3 regions of the Micromonospora sp. ANENR4 genome follow, and region 1 is predicted to be linked to each of the others. Evidence: riboswitches for the same ligand, from Rfam matches in the RefSeq annotation. Region 1 holds a riboswitch; each other region holds the start of a gene.
What was found. Region 1 has a riboswitch for cobalamin ahead of metE (5-methyltetrahydropteroyltriglutamate--homocysteine S-methyltransferase). Riboswitches for the same ligand answer to the same signal wherever they lie in the genome.
Positions count from the first base shown of each region.

Region 2: linked by a shared signal. The riboswitch ahead of IRY44_RS08840 (ribonucleoside-diphosphate reductase subunit alpha) and the one ahead of metE (5-methyltetrahydropteroyltriglutamate--homocysteine S-methyltransferase) in region 1 are both predicted to bind cobalamin.
Region 3: linked by a shared signal. The riboswitch ahead of IRY44_RS08855 (acyl-CoA thioesterase) and the one ahead of metE (5-methyltetrahydropteroyltriglutamate--homocysteine S-methyltransferase) in region 1 are both predicted to bind cobalamin.

Region 1 covers NZ_JADKYQ010000016.1:25,772-30,038, reverse strand. The annotation lists gene IRY44_RS25390 (nuclear transport factor 2 family protein) at 1-27, opposite strand, end outside; gene IRY44_RS25385 (sigma-70 family RNA polymerase sigma factor) at 67-1,089, opposite strand; gene metE (5-methyltetrahydropteroyltriglutamate--homocysteine S-methyltransferase) at 1,280-3,529, opposite strand; cobalamin riboswitch at 3,645-3,864, opposite strand; gene IRY44_RS25375 (beta-1,3-glucanase family protein) at 3,976-4,267, opposite strand, start outside.
Region 2 covers NZ_JADKYQ010000004.1:150,759-155,025, forward strand. The annotation lists gene IRY44_RS08835 (ribonucleotide-diphosphate reductase subunit beta) at 1-634, opposite strand, end outside; gene IRY44_RS08840 (ribonucleoside-diphosphate reductase subunit alpha) at 625-3,021, opposite strand; cobalamin riboswitch at 3,134-3,350, opposite strand; gene IRY44_RS08845 (PrsW family glutamic-type intramembrane protease) at 3,470-4,267, shown strand, end outside.
Region 3 covers NZ_JADKYQ010000004.1:155,153-159,419, reverse strand. The annotation lists gene IRY44_RS08875 (ABC-F family ATP-binding cassette domain-containing protein) at 1-371, shown strand, start outside; gene IRY44_RS08870 (sensor histidine kinase) at 428-1,456, opposite strand; gene IRY44_RS08865 (response regulator transcription factor) at 1,453-2,151, opposite strand; gene IRY44_RS08860 (DM13 domain-containing protein) at 2,253-2,828, shown strand; cobalamin riboswitch at 2,859-3,066, shown strand; gene IRY44_RS08855 (acyl-CoA thioesterase) at 3,197-3,709, shown strand; gene IRY44_RS08850 (LysE family translocator) at 3,713-4,267, shown strand, end outside.

The DNA.
Region 1 (4,267 bases):
GCGGATCTGTTCTTCGTTGCTCGGCATGTCGGCTCTGCCCTTCGTGGCTGGTGAAACCCGTCAGGACTACAACCCCGACCGGACCGCGAACTCATCGCGTCCGCGCGAACTTTCCGGCAGCCGATCCGGCAGGTCGAAGGCGGGCAGGCGCGCGTCGAGGAACGAGACGACCTCGGCCACCCGGCGCCCCCGCAGCACGAGCAGGTCCAGCCCCGCCGGCAGGTAGGCGGCAGCCGAGTCGTCCCACAGGTACGTCCCGAAAGCGAGCTGCCCGTTGGCACTCGCCCGCCGGAACCGCCACCTTCGCCCCGCGGTCACCTCAGCCAGGAAACCGCGGATCTGCGCATGGCCCTCGTACCAGATGGTCAGCGGCGGCATCGAGTACCGCGCGTCCTCCGTCAGCATCGCCACGATCGTCTCGACGTCGCCGGACTCCCACGCCTCGGCGTACCGCCTGGCCACCTCCCGCTGCCCCGCGTCGCCCAGGTCGGCGAGGATCCGCTGCTGACTGTCCGGCGGCGTCAGCCCGGCGACGATCCGGCGGGCGCGCTGCATCGCGCTGTTGACCGCAGCGACGGTGGAGACCAGCATCGCGGCGGTCTCCTCGGCGGAGTACCCGAGAACGTCGCGCAGCAGCAGAACGGCACGTTGTCGCGGTGGCAGATGCTGCAACGCGGCGACGAACGCGAGTTCCACGGCCTCCCTCGCGATCACGTGGGCCTCCGGGTCCGGCTGGACGGACGGGGCCGCGAGGCGGTCCGGGTACGGTTCGAGCCAGCTCACCTCGGCCCGGGACACGCCCTGGGCGGTGAGATCGGTGGGCAGTTCACGCCGCCCGCGCGAGTGGAGGAGAGACAGCGACCGGTTGGTGGCGATCCGGTAGAGCCATGACCGGATCGAATGCCCCTCGAACCGGTCGACAGCCCGCCACGCCCGGTCCATAGTGTCCTGAACCGCGTCCTCCGCGTCGTGGAAGGAACCGAGCATCCGGTAGCAGTGCGCACGCAGCTCGTCACGCAGCGGCGCGACCAGGCGGCTGAAGGCCGCGCCGTCGCCCGCACGCGCCGCAGCCAGCAGCGTTGCCGTCAGGTCCTCGCCCGACGGACCGGCCTCCACCGATGGTTCGCCCCGGCTCACCGCCTCAATCTAGTGCCGGACACCGTCCTGCGTGCCTGGTCTCTGCCCCCGGCGAACGCCGGCGGTCGGGGCACGGTCTGTCAAGGGCTGAACCGGGTCCGGGCCGGGCGGAACGGCGCGGCGTTCCGCCCGGCCCGCCGGCTCAGCGTCCGCGCAGCTCGGCCGCGGCGGCGACCAAGTGCTGGAGGGACGCCTCGACCTCGGGATAGCCGCGCGTCTTGAGGCCGCAGTCGGGGTTCACCCACAGCCGCTCGGCCGGCACCGCGGCCACCGCCCGGCGCAGCGCGCCGACGACCTCGTCGTGGGACGGCACCCGGGGTGAGTGGATGTCCCAGACGCCGGGCCCCACACCTCGGCGGTATCCGATCGCAGCGAGGTCGTCGAGGACCTCCATCCGGGAGCGGGACGCCTCGATGCTTGTGACGTCGGCGTCGAGGGCGTCGATGGACGTGATCACCTCCCCGAACTCCGAGTAGCACAGGTGGGTGTGGATCTGGGTGTCGTCGGCGACTCCGCAGGTGGCCAGGCGGAACGCCCCGACTGCCCAGTCCAGGTACGCCTTCTGGTCCGCCCTGCGCAGTGGCAGCGTCTCACGCAGCGCCGGCTCGTCGACCTGGATGACCCGGATACCGACTGCCTCGAGATCACGGCACTCGTCGCGCAGGGCGAGCGCGACCTGGTCCGCGGTGTCTGCCAGTGGCTGGTCGCTGCGGACGAACGACCAGGCCAGGATCGTGACCGGGCCGGTGAGCATGCCCTTGACCGGCCGGTCGGTCAGCGACTGCGCGTAGGTGGACCAGTTGACGGTCATCGGTGCCCTGCGTGCCACGTCGCCGTAGATGACGGGCGGACGCACGCATCGGGAGCCGTAGGACTGGACCCAGCCGTGTTCGGTGGCGGCGAACCCGTCGAGCTGCTCGCCGAAGTACTGGACCATGTCGTTTCGTTCCGGCTCGCCGTGCACGAGCACGTCCAGACCCAGCCGCTCCTGAAGCCGGACGACGTGCTCGACCTCGGCGCGCATTCGCCGGGTGTAGGCGGTGTCGTCGAGGCGGCCGGCTCGATGCTCGGCACGCGCGCGGCGCAGCTCGTCGGTCTGCGGGAACGATCCGATGGTCGTGGTCGGCAAGGGCGGCAGATTCAGCCGGGCCTGCTGTGCCGCCGCTCGCTCCGGGTACGCGCCGCGCCGCCGGTCCCCGGCGCGCAGTGCGGCGAGCCGGCCGCGTACGGTGTCGTCGCGCCATGCGGCGGGGGTGGGCGGCAGCGGCTCGGGCAGGGACGTGGTGCCGTTGCGCAGCGCGCGGCCGAGCCGAACGACCTCATCAACCTTCTGCCGGGCGAAGGCGAGCCGCTGAACCAACGCCGGGTCGAGGGCGGTCTCGGCGGACAGGTCCTCCGGCACGTGCAGCAGCGAGCACGAGGTGGACACGGCGACGTGGTCGGCGAGGGCGGCAACGGCGGCACCAGCCGCAACGGCGGCGCGCAGGTCGGTACGCCAGACGTTGCGGCCGTCGACGAGGCCGGCCACGATCGTCTTGCCGCGCAGCGGTCCCGCACCGGCCAGCCGCCGCAGGTTGCCGGGCCCGGCCACCAGATCCACGCCGACCGCTTCGACCGGCGTGTCGAGCAGGGCGGGCAGCGCGTCACCGAGCTCGCCGAAATAGGTGGCGACGAAGATCGCCGGCCGCTGTTCCACCGCGCCGAGCCGGGTGTACGCCTCCCGCAGCGCGTCGATCTCGGCGGTGCTCCGGTCGGCGACGTAGGCGGGCTCATCCAGCTGCACCCATCGCACGCCCGCCGCGGCGAGGGATCGCAGGATGTCGGCGTACACGTCGACCAGGTCGGTCAACCGGTCGAACGGTTCGCCGCGCGCCTCGGTGGGCTTGGCCAGCAGCAGGAATGTGGCCGGCCCGACCAGCACCGGCCGGCTGTCGATTCCCAGCTCGCGGGCCTCACGGTACTCGCGCAGCGCCTTGTCGGGATTCGCCGCGAAGGCGGTGTCGGAGCCGATCTCGGGAACCAGATAGTGGTAGTTGGTGTCGAACCACTTCGTCAGTTCGAGCGCCGGCTCGGCATCGACGCCCCGGGCCATGGCGAAGTAGGTGCCGAGATCGCCGAGGCCGGGCCGGGCGAACCGGTGCGGGATCGCGCCGACGGCGACGGCCGTGTCCAGCACGTGGTCATAGTAGGAGAACGTGTTGGACGGGATCGCGTCCAGGCGCGCGTCGCGCAGCGTCCGCCAGACCTTCGCCCGTAGCGCGGCAGAGGTCGCCGCCAACTCCTCGGCGTCGATCCGGCCCGCCCAGTAGGCCTCGACGGCCTTCTTGAGTTGCCGGTTGCCCCCGATACGCGGATAGCCCAGCACGGTGCTCTGACCGAATGCGGTACTCATGGAGATCCCTTCCCTCGAAGCACACGAGGCCGATCGGGGCAGGGAGGGAAGAGGTACAGGCGGCGTACCGGCTTCCGCACCGGCCGTCCCGAGCGACCGTCGGCGGCGCACACCGGACGGTGCACGCGGTGCGGGCAGGTCTTCGGACTCGCGGGCGCGACCGGATCCACCCGGTCACCTACTGGCCGTCGCTTCCCAGACCTCACGGTCCAGTGCTTCGATGACGGCTGTCGTTCCCACTCACCGCTGCGGGGCAGTCCCGGACTCACACCGGGTTCCCTCTTACGACGCCACACCCGTCACGGGCACGGCGAACCAGCACCGTTGTTCATCGTATGGGGCGGTGAGCCGACGTGGCCGGCGCGTCCGCCCTGCGGGACGGCAAGCCGTCGCGGCGGGTGGCGGGAGCGACTCGCGGTCGGCCCCCGCCCTCGTCGCAGGGCCGGTCAGCCCTTGCGCCACTTCTGGTTGGCCGTGCCCCCGCAGTCCCAGAGCTGGAGCCTCGCGCCGTCGCCGCCGTTCCAGTCCTTGATGTCGACGCACTTTCCGGCCTGGAGGTTGACCAGGTCTCCGGCCGCGTTCAGGGTGAACTGCTGGGCGCCGGTGCCGTTGCAGGTGTAGAGCTGCACCGCCGCCCCGTTCGCGGTGGAGCCGGCGTCGATGTCCATGCACTTGTTGTTCTGGCTCTTGAGCGCCGTGCCGCTGAACGTCCACTTCTGCGCGCTGGTGTTGTTGCAG
Region 2 (4,267 bases), on a different contig from region 1:
TGGTGCCGGAGGCCAGCCCGTTGAGCAGGCCCCGGGAGCGCAGGAAGTAGACGTAGGCGAACGCGCCGTAGAAGAACAGGCCCTCGATGCACGCGGCGAAGCAGATCAGGTTGAGCAGGAACGCCCGCCGGTCCGCCCGGGTCCGCAGTTCCCGCAGCTCGAAGACGGAGTCGATCCACCGGAAGCAGAACTCGGCCTTGCGGGCGATCGACGGGATGTTCTCCACCGCCGCGAACGCGGCGAACCGTTCCTTCTCGTCCGGCACGTACGTGTCCAGCAGGTTCAGGTAGAACTGGACGTGCACCGCCTCCTCGAACAGCTGCCGGGACAGGTAGAGCCGGCCCTCGGGGGAGTTGACGTGCTGGTAGAGGTTGAGCACCAGGTTGTTGGCGACGATGGTGTCGCCGGTCGCGAAGAACGCCACCAGCCGCGACACCAGGTGCCGTTCGGCGGGGGACAGCTTCGCCAGGTCGGCGAGGTCCGAGTGCAGGTCCACCTCCTCGACCGTCCAGGTGTTCTTGATCGCGTCCTTGAACCGGTCGAAGAAGCGCGGGTAGCGCATCGGTCGCAGGGTCAGGTCCATGCCGGGGTCGAGCAGCATGTGCCGGGTCGGTGCGGTGGTGGTCACTGGCATGCCTCGCAGCTCTCGGGGTTCTCCAGGGAACAGGCCAGCGCCTCGTCGTCGCTCACGGAGGAGACCACGCCGGAGACCGGGGCGAGCGCCGGCGCGACGGTGGCCTGCTGGATGCGGGTGGCGGGACGGGAACGCAGGTAGTAGGTGGTCTTCAGCCCGGCCTTCCAGGCGTACAGGTACATCGAGGACAACTTGCCGATGGTCGGCGCGCTCAGGAACAGGTTCAGCGACTGGGACTGGTCGACGAACGGCGCCCGCGCGGCGGCCAGGTCGATCAGCGCCCGCTGCGGCAGCTCCCAGGCGGTGCGGAACAGCTCCCGCACCGGCGCGGGCAGCTCGGCGATGTCCTGCACCGAGCCCTCGGCCCGCTTGATCCGGTCGCGGACCTGCGGCGTCCACAGCCCGCGCGCCTTCAGCTCCCGCACCAGGTACGTGTTGACCTGGAGGAACTCCCCGGACATGGTCTCGCGCTTGAACAGGTTGGACACCTGCGGCTCCACGCACTCGTAGCAGCCGGCGATGGAGGCGATGGTGGCGGTCGGCGCGATCGCCACCAGCAGCGAGTTGCGCAGCCCGTGTGCGGCGATCCGCTCGCGCAGCGCCGCCCACCGTCCGGCCTGCGCCGGCTCCGCGCCCCACAGGTCCGGGTGCAGGTCACCCTTCGCGGCCCGGGTCTGCGGGTACGCCGGATGCGGCCCGAACCGCTCGGCCAGCCCGGCGGAGGTCTCCAGCGCGGTCAGCAGGATCTCCTCCTGCACCCGGGTGGACAGTTCCTTCGCCTCGGCGGAGTCGAACGGCAGGCGCAGCGTGAAGAACGCGTCCTGCAGGCCCATCAGCCCGAGCCCGACCGGCCGCCAGCGCGGGTTGGACGCCGCCGCCTGCTCGGCCGGGTAGTAGTTGATGTCGATCACCCGGTCGAGGAACACCACAGCGGTGCGTACCGTGGCGCGCAGCCGCTCCCAGTCCACCCCGTCGGCGGTGACGTGTGCGCCGAGGTTCACCGAGCCGAGGTTGCACACCGCGGTCTCGGTGTCGTCGTTGACCTCCAGGATCTCCGTGCACAGGTTGGACAGGTGGATCACGTTGCCCGGCTCACCGGTCTGGTTGGACAGCCGGTTCGCGGCGTCCTTGAACGTCATCCAGCCGTTTCCGGTCTGCGCGAGCGTGCGCATCATCCGCCCGTACAGGTCCCGGGCCTTCACCGTGCGCACCGCGTTCTTCTCGGCCGCCCGGTACGCGGCGTCGAACGCCTCGCCGTACAGGTCGGGCAGCTCCGGGGCGTCCGACGGGTCGACGAGCGACCACTCGCCGTCGGCCTCGACCCGCCGCATGAACTCGTCCGGGATCCAGTTGGCCAGGTTGAGGTTGTGCGTCCGCCGGGACTCCTCGCCGGTGTTGTCCCGCAGCTCCAGGAACTCCTCCACGTCCGGGTGCCACGGCTCCAGATAGACGCAGGCCGCGCCCTTGCGCCGGCCGCCCTGGTTGACCGCTGCCACCCCGGCGTCGAGCGTCTTGAGGAACGGCACGATGCCGTTGGACCGGCCGTTCGTGCCCCGGATCAGCGCGCCCCGGCCGCGCACCCGCGACCAGGCGATGCCGATGCCGCCGGAGAACTTCGACAGCTTCGCCACCTGGTGGTACCGCTCGTAGATCGAGTCCAGCTCGTCGCGCGGCGAGTCGACCAGGAAGCACGACGACATCTGGGTGTGCCGGGTGCCGGAGTTGAACAGCGTGGGGGAGCTGGGCAGGTACGCGAGGCTGGACATCAGCCGGTAGAAGCCGACCGCCTCGCCGGGGGTGCGGGACAGCCCGCAGGCCACCCGCAGCAGCCAGTACTGCGGCGTCTCCACCACCAGCCGCGACTGCGGGTGCCGCAGCAGGTAGCGGTCGGCCACCGTGCGCAGTCCGAAGTACTCGAACCGCCTGTCGGCGTCCGGGTCCACGGCGTCGTCGAGCTTGCGGGCGTGCCGGGCCACGAACGCGGCCGTCTCGTCGCCGATCAGGCCCAGCCCGTGCGCGTACGCGATCGACTGGCTGAAGCTCGCCACGCCCTGACCGCGGACCTCCTTGTCCACGTACGCGGCCAGCAGCCTTGCTGCCAGCTTCGAGTACTGCGGCTCCTCGCCGATCAGCTCCGCCGCGGTCTGGATCGACAACCGGTCCAGCTCGGCGGTCGTCGCCCCGTCGTAGAGCCCGCTGATCGTCTTGGTGGCCACCCGCAGCGGGTCCACCTCGTCCAGGTCGGCGACCCAGCGCTCGACCGCCCGGACGATCTTGCCGACGTCCACCGGCTCGGTGTCGCCGTCCCGCTTGCGTACCCGCATCGCCGGCCGGCGGGCCTCGGACCCGCCGGTGGCGGACGGGGGACTCTCCTGCACGACAGTCATGACCTCTCCTCGCTGTCACCGTCTGGAGACGGCGGGAGACGCCAACGGGCACGGCGCGGCCGGCCCGGCTGCTGGCGTCGGTCGTCCCGCGCGACCTCCGGCCGCCGTACGCGGAGGCGTACGGCGCGCTGGCAGGTCTTCGGACTCGCGGGCCCGACCGGGGTCGCCGGTCGCCTACCGGCCGTCGCTTCCCAGGCCGGTGGCCCAGTGCTGTTGACGGCTGTCGTTCCCACTCACCGCTGCGGGGCAGTCCCGGATTCCCACCGGGTTCCCTCTTGCCTCGGCCCCGCCCCGGAGGGCTCGGCCGAACCAGCTGCGGCACCACCATATATGGCGGTGAGGGCTTGTGTGCAACACCAGATGTCGTGTCGGCGTGTCGGAATGATCTCACTGTCCACAGTGCCTACCCCCGATTCCGGCGCGACCCGGCGGGCGCGATACTCGGCGTATGGGGAATACCGGGCGCCGCTGGGCGTGGGTGGCGGTCCTGTTCGTCGGCGTCGGGCTTCACCTGCTGGTGCTGGAGACACTGGCCGGCACCGGGACCGTCACGTTCGTACCGGCGCTGATCGTGCTCGGCGCGTGCGTCGCGCCCGCCACGTTCCTGGCCTTCGCCCAGGGACGGCCGGCCCGCCGCCCGGTCCCCGGCTCCGTCGTCGGCGTCGCCGCGCTCCTCGGCGGCGTGGTCGGCGTGGTCGCCGCCGGCTGGCTGGAGTACGGCACGCTGCACCGCCTCGGCGTCCTGCCGATGGCGCTCGTCGGCCTGGCCGAGGAGACCGCCAAGCTGATCGTGCCGGCCGGCATCCTGCTGCTGTGGCGGCGGCACCCGTCCCCGGCGCAGGGCCTGGTGATCGGCGTGGCCTCCGGCGCCGGGTTCGCCGCGCTGGAGACCGTGGGGTACGCGTTCGCCGTCTTCGTCGGGTCGGAGGGCAACCTCGGCGCGGTCGAGCGGACGCTGCTGGTGCGCGGTCTCACCGCGCCCGCCGCGCACCTGGCCTGGACCGGGCTGACCGCCGCCGCGCTGTTCACGTTCGCCGCCGCGCCCGGCGGCCGGAAGCTGGCGGCATTCCTGCTCACCTTCGCCGCCGCCGTCACGCTGCACACCTGCTGGGACACGTTCGGCACCCAGCCCGCGTACGTGTTCATCGGCGCCGTGTCGCTGGGCTGGGTGTTGCTGCGCCTGCACCTGGACCGCGAGCGGCCGCCCGCGTCCGGGACGCCGGTCGTGCCGGCATCCCGGGAGACG
Region 3 (4,267 bases), on a different contig from region 1:
CGGAGAACCTGGCCGCGTTCGCGCCGCAGGCCCCGGACGCGCAGCGGATGAACCTGCTCGCCCGCTTCCTGTTCCGCGGCCCGCGCGCGCACCTTCCGGTCGGTGTGCTCTCCGGCGGGGAGCGGCTGCGCGCCACACTCGCGTGCGTGCTGGGCGCCGAACCGGCCCCGCAGCTCCTGCTGCTCGACGAGCCGACGAACAACCTCGACCTGGTCAGCGTCGGCCAGTTGGAGAGCGCGCTGCACGCCTACCGGGGCGCGTTGCTGGTGGTCAGCCACGACGAGCGGTTCCTCGCCGCGATCGACGTGGGCCGCTGGCTGCGCCTGGCGGACGGACGCCTGGTGGAGACCGGTCCCCCGGACGCCGCCTGACCGGCCCGCCGCACCCGCCGCCGGCGGCGACCGGCCCGCCCCGGTGAGCCGGGCGGTCAGACCGCCGGCAGGCGGACCACGAACCGGCACCCGCCGGTCACGTTGTGCGCGTGCACCCGCCCGCCGTGCGCCTCGACCAGTCCGCGCACGATCGCCAGACCCAGCCCGCCGCCGGCCGGCGCCGACTCGTCGGCGCCGGCCGGTGCGGGGGTACGGGCGCGGGTGCCCCGGAACGCCACGTCGAACACCCGGGGCAGGTCCGCCTCGGGAATGCCGCCGCAGGTGTCGGAGACGGCGAGCCACGCGTCGTCGTCGTCCCGCCCGGCGTCGATGCGCACAGTGCCGTCCGGTGGCGTGTACCGCACCGAGTTGACGAGCAGGTTCGTCACGACGCGGGCGAGTTCGGCCTCGGCGGCACGGACGGTCGGCCAGCCGGTCTCCGGGGCGAGCACCCGGACCCGCCGGTCGGCGGCCAGCGGCGCGGTGGCGGCGATCGCGTCGGAGACCACGTCGCCGAGCGGCACCGGGGACAGCGCGGGCCGCAGCGCTCCGGCGGTGATCCGGGACAGCTCGAACAGGTCGTCGACCAGGCGTGTCATCCGGTCCGTCTCGACCCGGATCCGGCGGTGGTACTCGGCCACCGCCGCCGGCTCCTCGACCACCCGGTCCTCCAGCGCCTCCGCCATCGCCCGCAGCCCGGCCAGCGGCGTACGCAGATCATGGGAGACCCATGCGACAAGCTCGCGGCGGCCGGCCTCCAGCTGCCGCTCCCGCTGCCGGGCCTGGTCGGCCCAGACCGCCGCCTGGGCGAGGCGGCGGGCGAACGCCACCCCGACGGCCAGGCTGAGCGCCGCGGACGCCGCGACAGTGACGAGGACGACCTGGAGGTCGTGCGCGGACAGGAACATGGCCTGGGCGACGGCGGTGACGCCCGCCGTCACCGAGGCGATGGTGACCGCGAGCAGCACCGCGATGTGCGCGAGGATCGACCGGTGGCGCACCAGCCGCAACGCGCCGACGCCGAGCGCGCCGACGGCAGCGCCGGCGAGCAGGGCGTAGAGCCCGATGACCATCAGTTCGTTCACCGGGACGCCTCCGACGGCTCGTACCGGTAACCGACGCCCCACACGGTGACGATGCGGCGCGGCTGCGCCGGGTGGTCCTCGATCTTCTCCCGCAGCCGCCGGACGTGAACGGTGACTGTGGACTGGTCGCCGAACCGCCAGCCCCACACGCGGTCCAGCAGCTCGGCCCGTGACCAGGCGCGTCCCGGGTTCGCCAGCAGGAACGCGAGCAGGTCGAACTCCCGTACGGTCAGCGACAGCTGCTGCCCGCCGCGCTCCGCGACGCGGCGGCCGGTGTCCGCGGTGAGGTCGCCGTCGCGCAGCGTCCCTGCCGGTCCCCGGTCCTGCGGGGCCGCGCGCCGGAGCACCGACCTGATGCGCAGCACCAGTTCGCGCGGCGAGAACGGCTTGGTCACGTAGTCGTCCGCGCCGACCTCCAGCCCGGCGACCCGGTCGGCCTCGTCCCCGAGCGCGGTGAGCATGACGACCGGCAGGCCGGGCAGCCGGCGCCGCAGCCGCCGGCACACCTCGATGCCGTCGAGACCCGGCATCATCAGGTCGAGGACCACCAGGTCGGGCGGCTCCTCCTCGGCCGCGGCGAGCGCGTCCGGCCCGTCGAAGGACAGCCGGACCCGGCAGCCGTCCTGCTCCAGATAGCGCCGGACGACGTCGCTCACCGTCCGGTCGTCGTCGACGACGAGCACGTAGCGCCCCATGCGCCAGACGCTACCCATCGGCGTCCCGGCGCGGCGGCCCGCGGTCGAGCCGTAAGCGGACGGAAAGATCTTTCCGCCGGGTCCGCGCCTACCGTCGGAGCATGGGCAGAAGACGTGTGGTGTTGTCGGTGCTCGCCGTCGCGGCCGTCACCGGCCTCGGGGTGAGCCTGTACCTGTTCCAGCCGTGGCGGCTGGTGACCGACCGCGAGGTACGCGAGGCGCTGCCCACTGTGGCGGAGCCGCAGCCGGCCGGCACGACCGGCTCACCGGCGGCCGGCCCGTCGCCGACCGGCGCACCGCCCGCCGACGTGGTGCTCGCCGCCGGTGACTTCGTCACCCACGAGCACGACACGTCCGGCCGGGCGCAGCTGGTCCGTCTCGCCGACGGCCGCCGTCAGCTGCTCCTGCGCGGACTGGACACCTCGGACGGGCCCGACCTGCGGGTGTGGCTCACCGACCGGAAGGTGCTGCCCGGCCGGGCCGGCTGGCAGGTGTTCGACGACGGCCGCTGGGTCGAGCTGGGCCGGCTCAAGGGCAACATCGGCGATCAGGCGTACGACATCCCGGCGTCGGTGGACCTGGACGGCCTGCGCAGCGTGTCGATCTGGTGCAAGCGGTTCGCGGTGTCGTTCGGCGCGGCGCCGCTTGCCGCTGTGACGGGATCGGCGCCGGCCTGACGCCTGTGCCGCCGGCCTCGGGCGCTGGGCTACGCTGCGGGAAGCGCTGGTTCACCCGGTCGGCGACGGCCGGGTGTCGTAAGAGGGAACCCGGTGGAAGTCCGGGACTGCCCCGCAGCGGTGAGTGGGAACGACAGCCGTCAACAGCACTGGGCCACGGCCTGGGAAGCGACGGCCGGTAGGCGACCTCGTGTCACGCCCGCGAGTCCGAAGACCTGCCCGCGCCGCGCGTACCACCGGTGCGCGCCGCCGTCGACCTCGCGGGTGGGTCGGGCGGGTGACACGTCGTACGCAGGGCCGTCGGCGTGTCCTCGACGTGCACACCCCGGCCGGTCGGCGGTCCGCTTCTGCGAGGACGGAACCGCACAGTGCCCGACACCATCACGCTCACCGGCCGACCACCGTCGGCCTCGCACCTGACCCTGTCGCAGATCATGGACCAGCACCACACCAACCTGATGGGCACGGTCCACGGCGGGCGCATCCTGAACCTGATCGACTCGGTCGCCGGTGTGGTCGCCGCCCGCCATTCCGACGGCCCGGCCGTCACCGCCGCCATCGACGAGACCGCGTTCCTGCGTGCGGTACGCGTCGGGGACGTGGTGCACGTGGACGCCCGGATCACCTGGGCCGGCCGCAGCTCGATGGAGGTGGCGGTGAAGGTCAGCGCGGACCGGTGGGACCGCGCGGTGCCGCCGGTGGACGTGGCGACCGCGCACCTGGTGATGGTGGCGGTCGACGACGACGGGCAGCCCCGGCCGGTGCCGCCGCTGCACGCCGAGACCGACGGTGACCGGCGGCGCTACCGGGAGGCGCAGATCCGGCGCGAGCACCGGCTGGCGCTGCGCCGGGCGCTGCTCGACGGCGCCGGGGAGGGCTGAGCGGTGCTCGGACTGTCGGCGGCCACGCTCGCCGGTTACCTGGCCGCGATCGTGGTGCTCATGCTCACCCCGGGGCCGGACATGATGTTCGTGCTCGCGAACGCCACCCGGTACGGCCCGCGGGCGGGCGCGGTGGCCGCGCTCGGGGTCGCCGCCGGGGAAGCGGTGCACGTCGCCGCCGTGGTGGCCGGGCTCGCCACGTTGATCGCCGCGTCCCCGGTGCTGTTCACCGCGATCCGGTGGGCCGGTGCGGCGTACCTCATCGTGCTGGGCCTGCGGGCGCTGCGCGGCACCGGCCGGCCCGGAGCCCCGGCGGACCGCCCGGACGGCGGCGCCGGGCGGGCGTTCCGGCGCGGGCTGCTGACGAACCTGCTCAACCCGAAGATGATCCTGTTCAGTGTGGCGTTCCTGCCGCAGTTCGTCCGGCCCGAGGCGGGCCCGGTGGCGGCGCAGCTGGTGCTGCTCGGGGCGCTGTTCGTCGCGGTGCAGCTCGCCGTGGACCTGGCGCTCGGCGTGGGCGCCGGCCGGTTCGCCGGGCGGTGGGGCGACAGCCGCTGG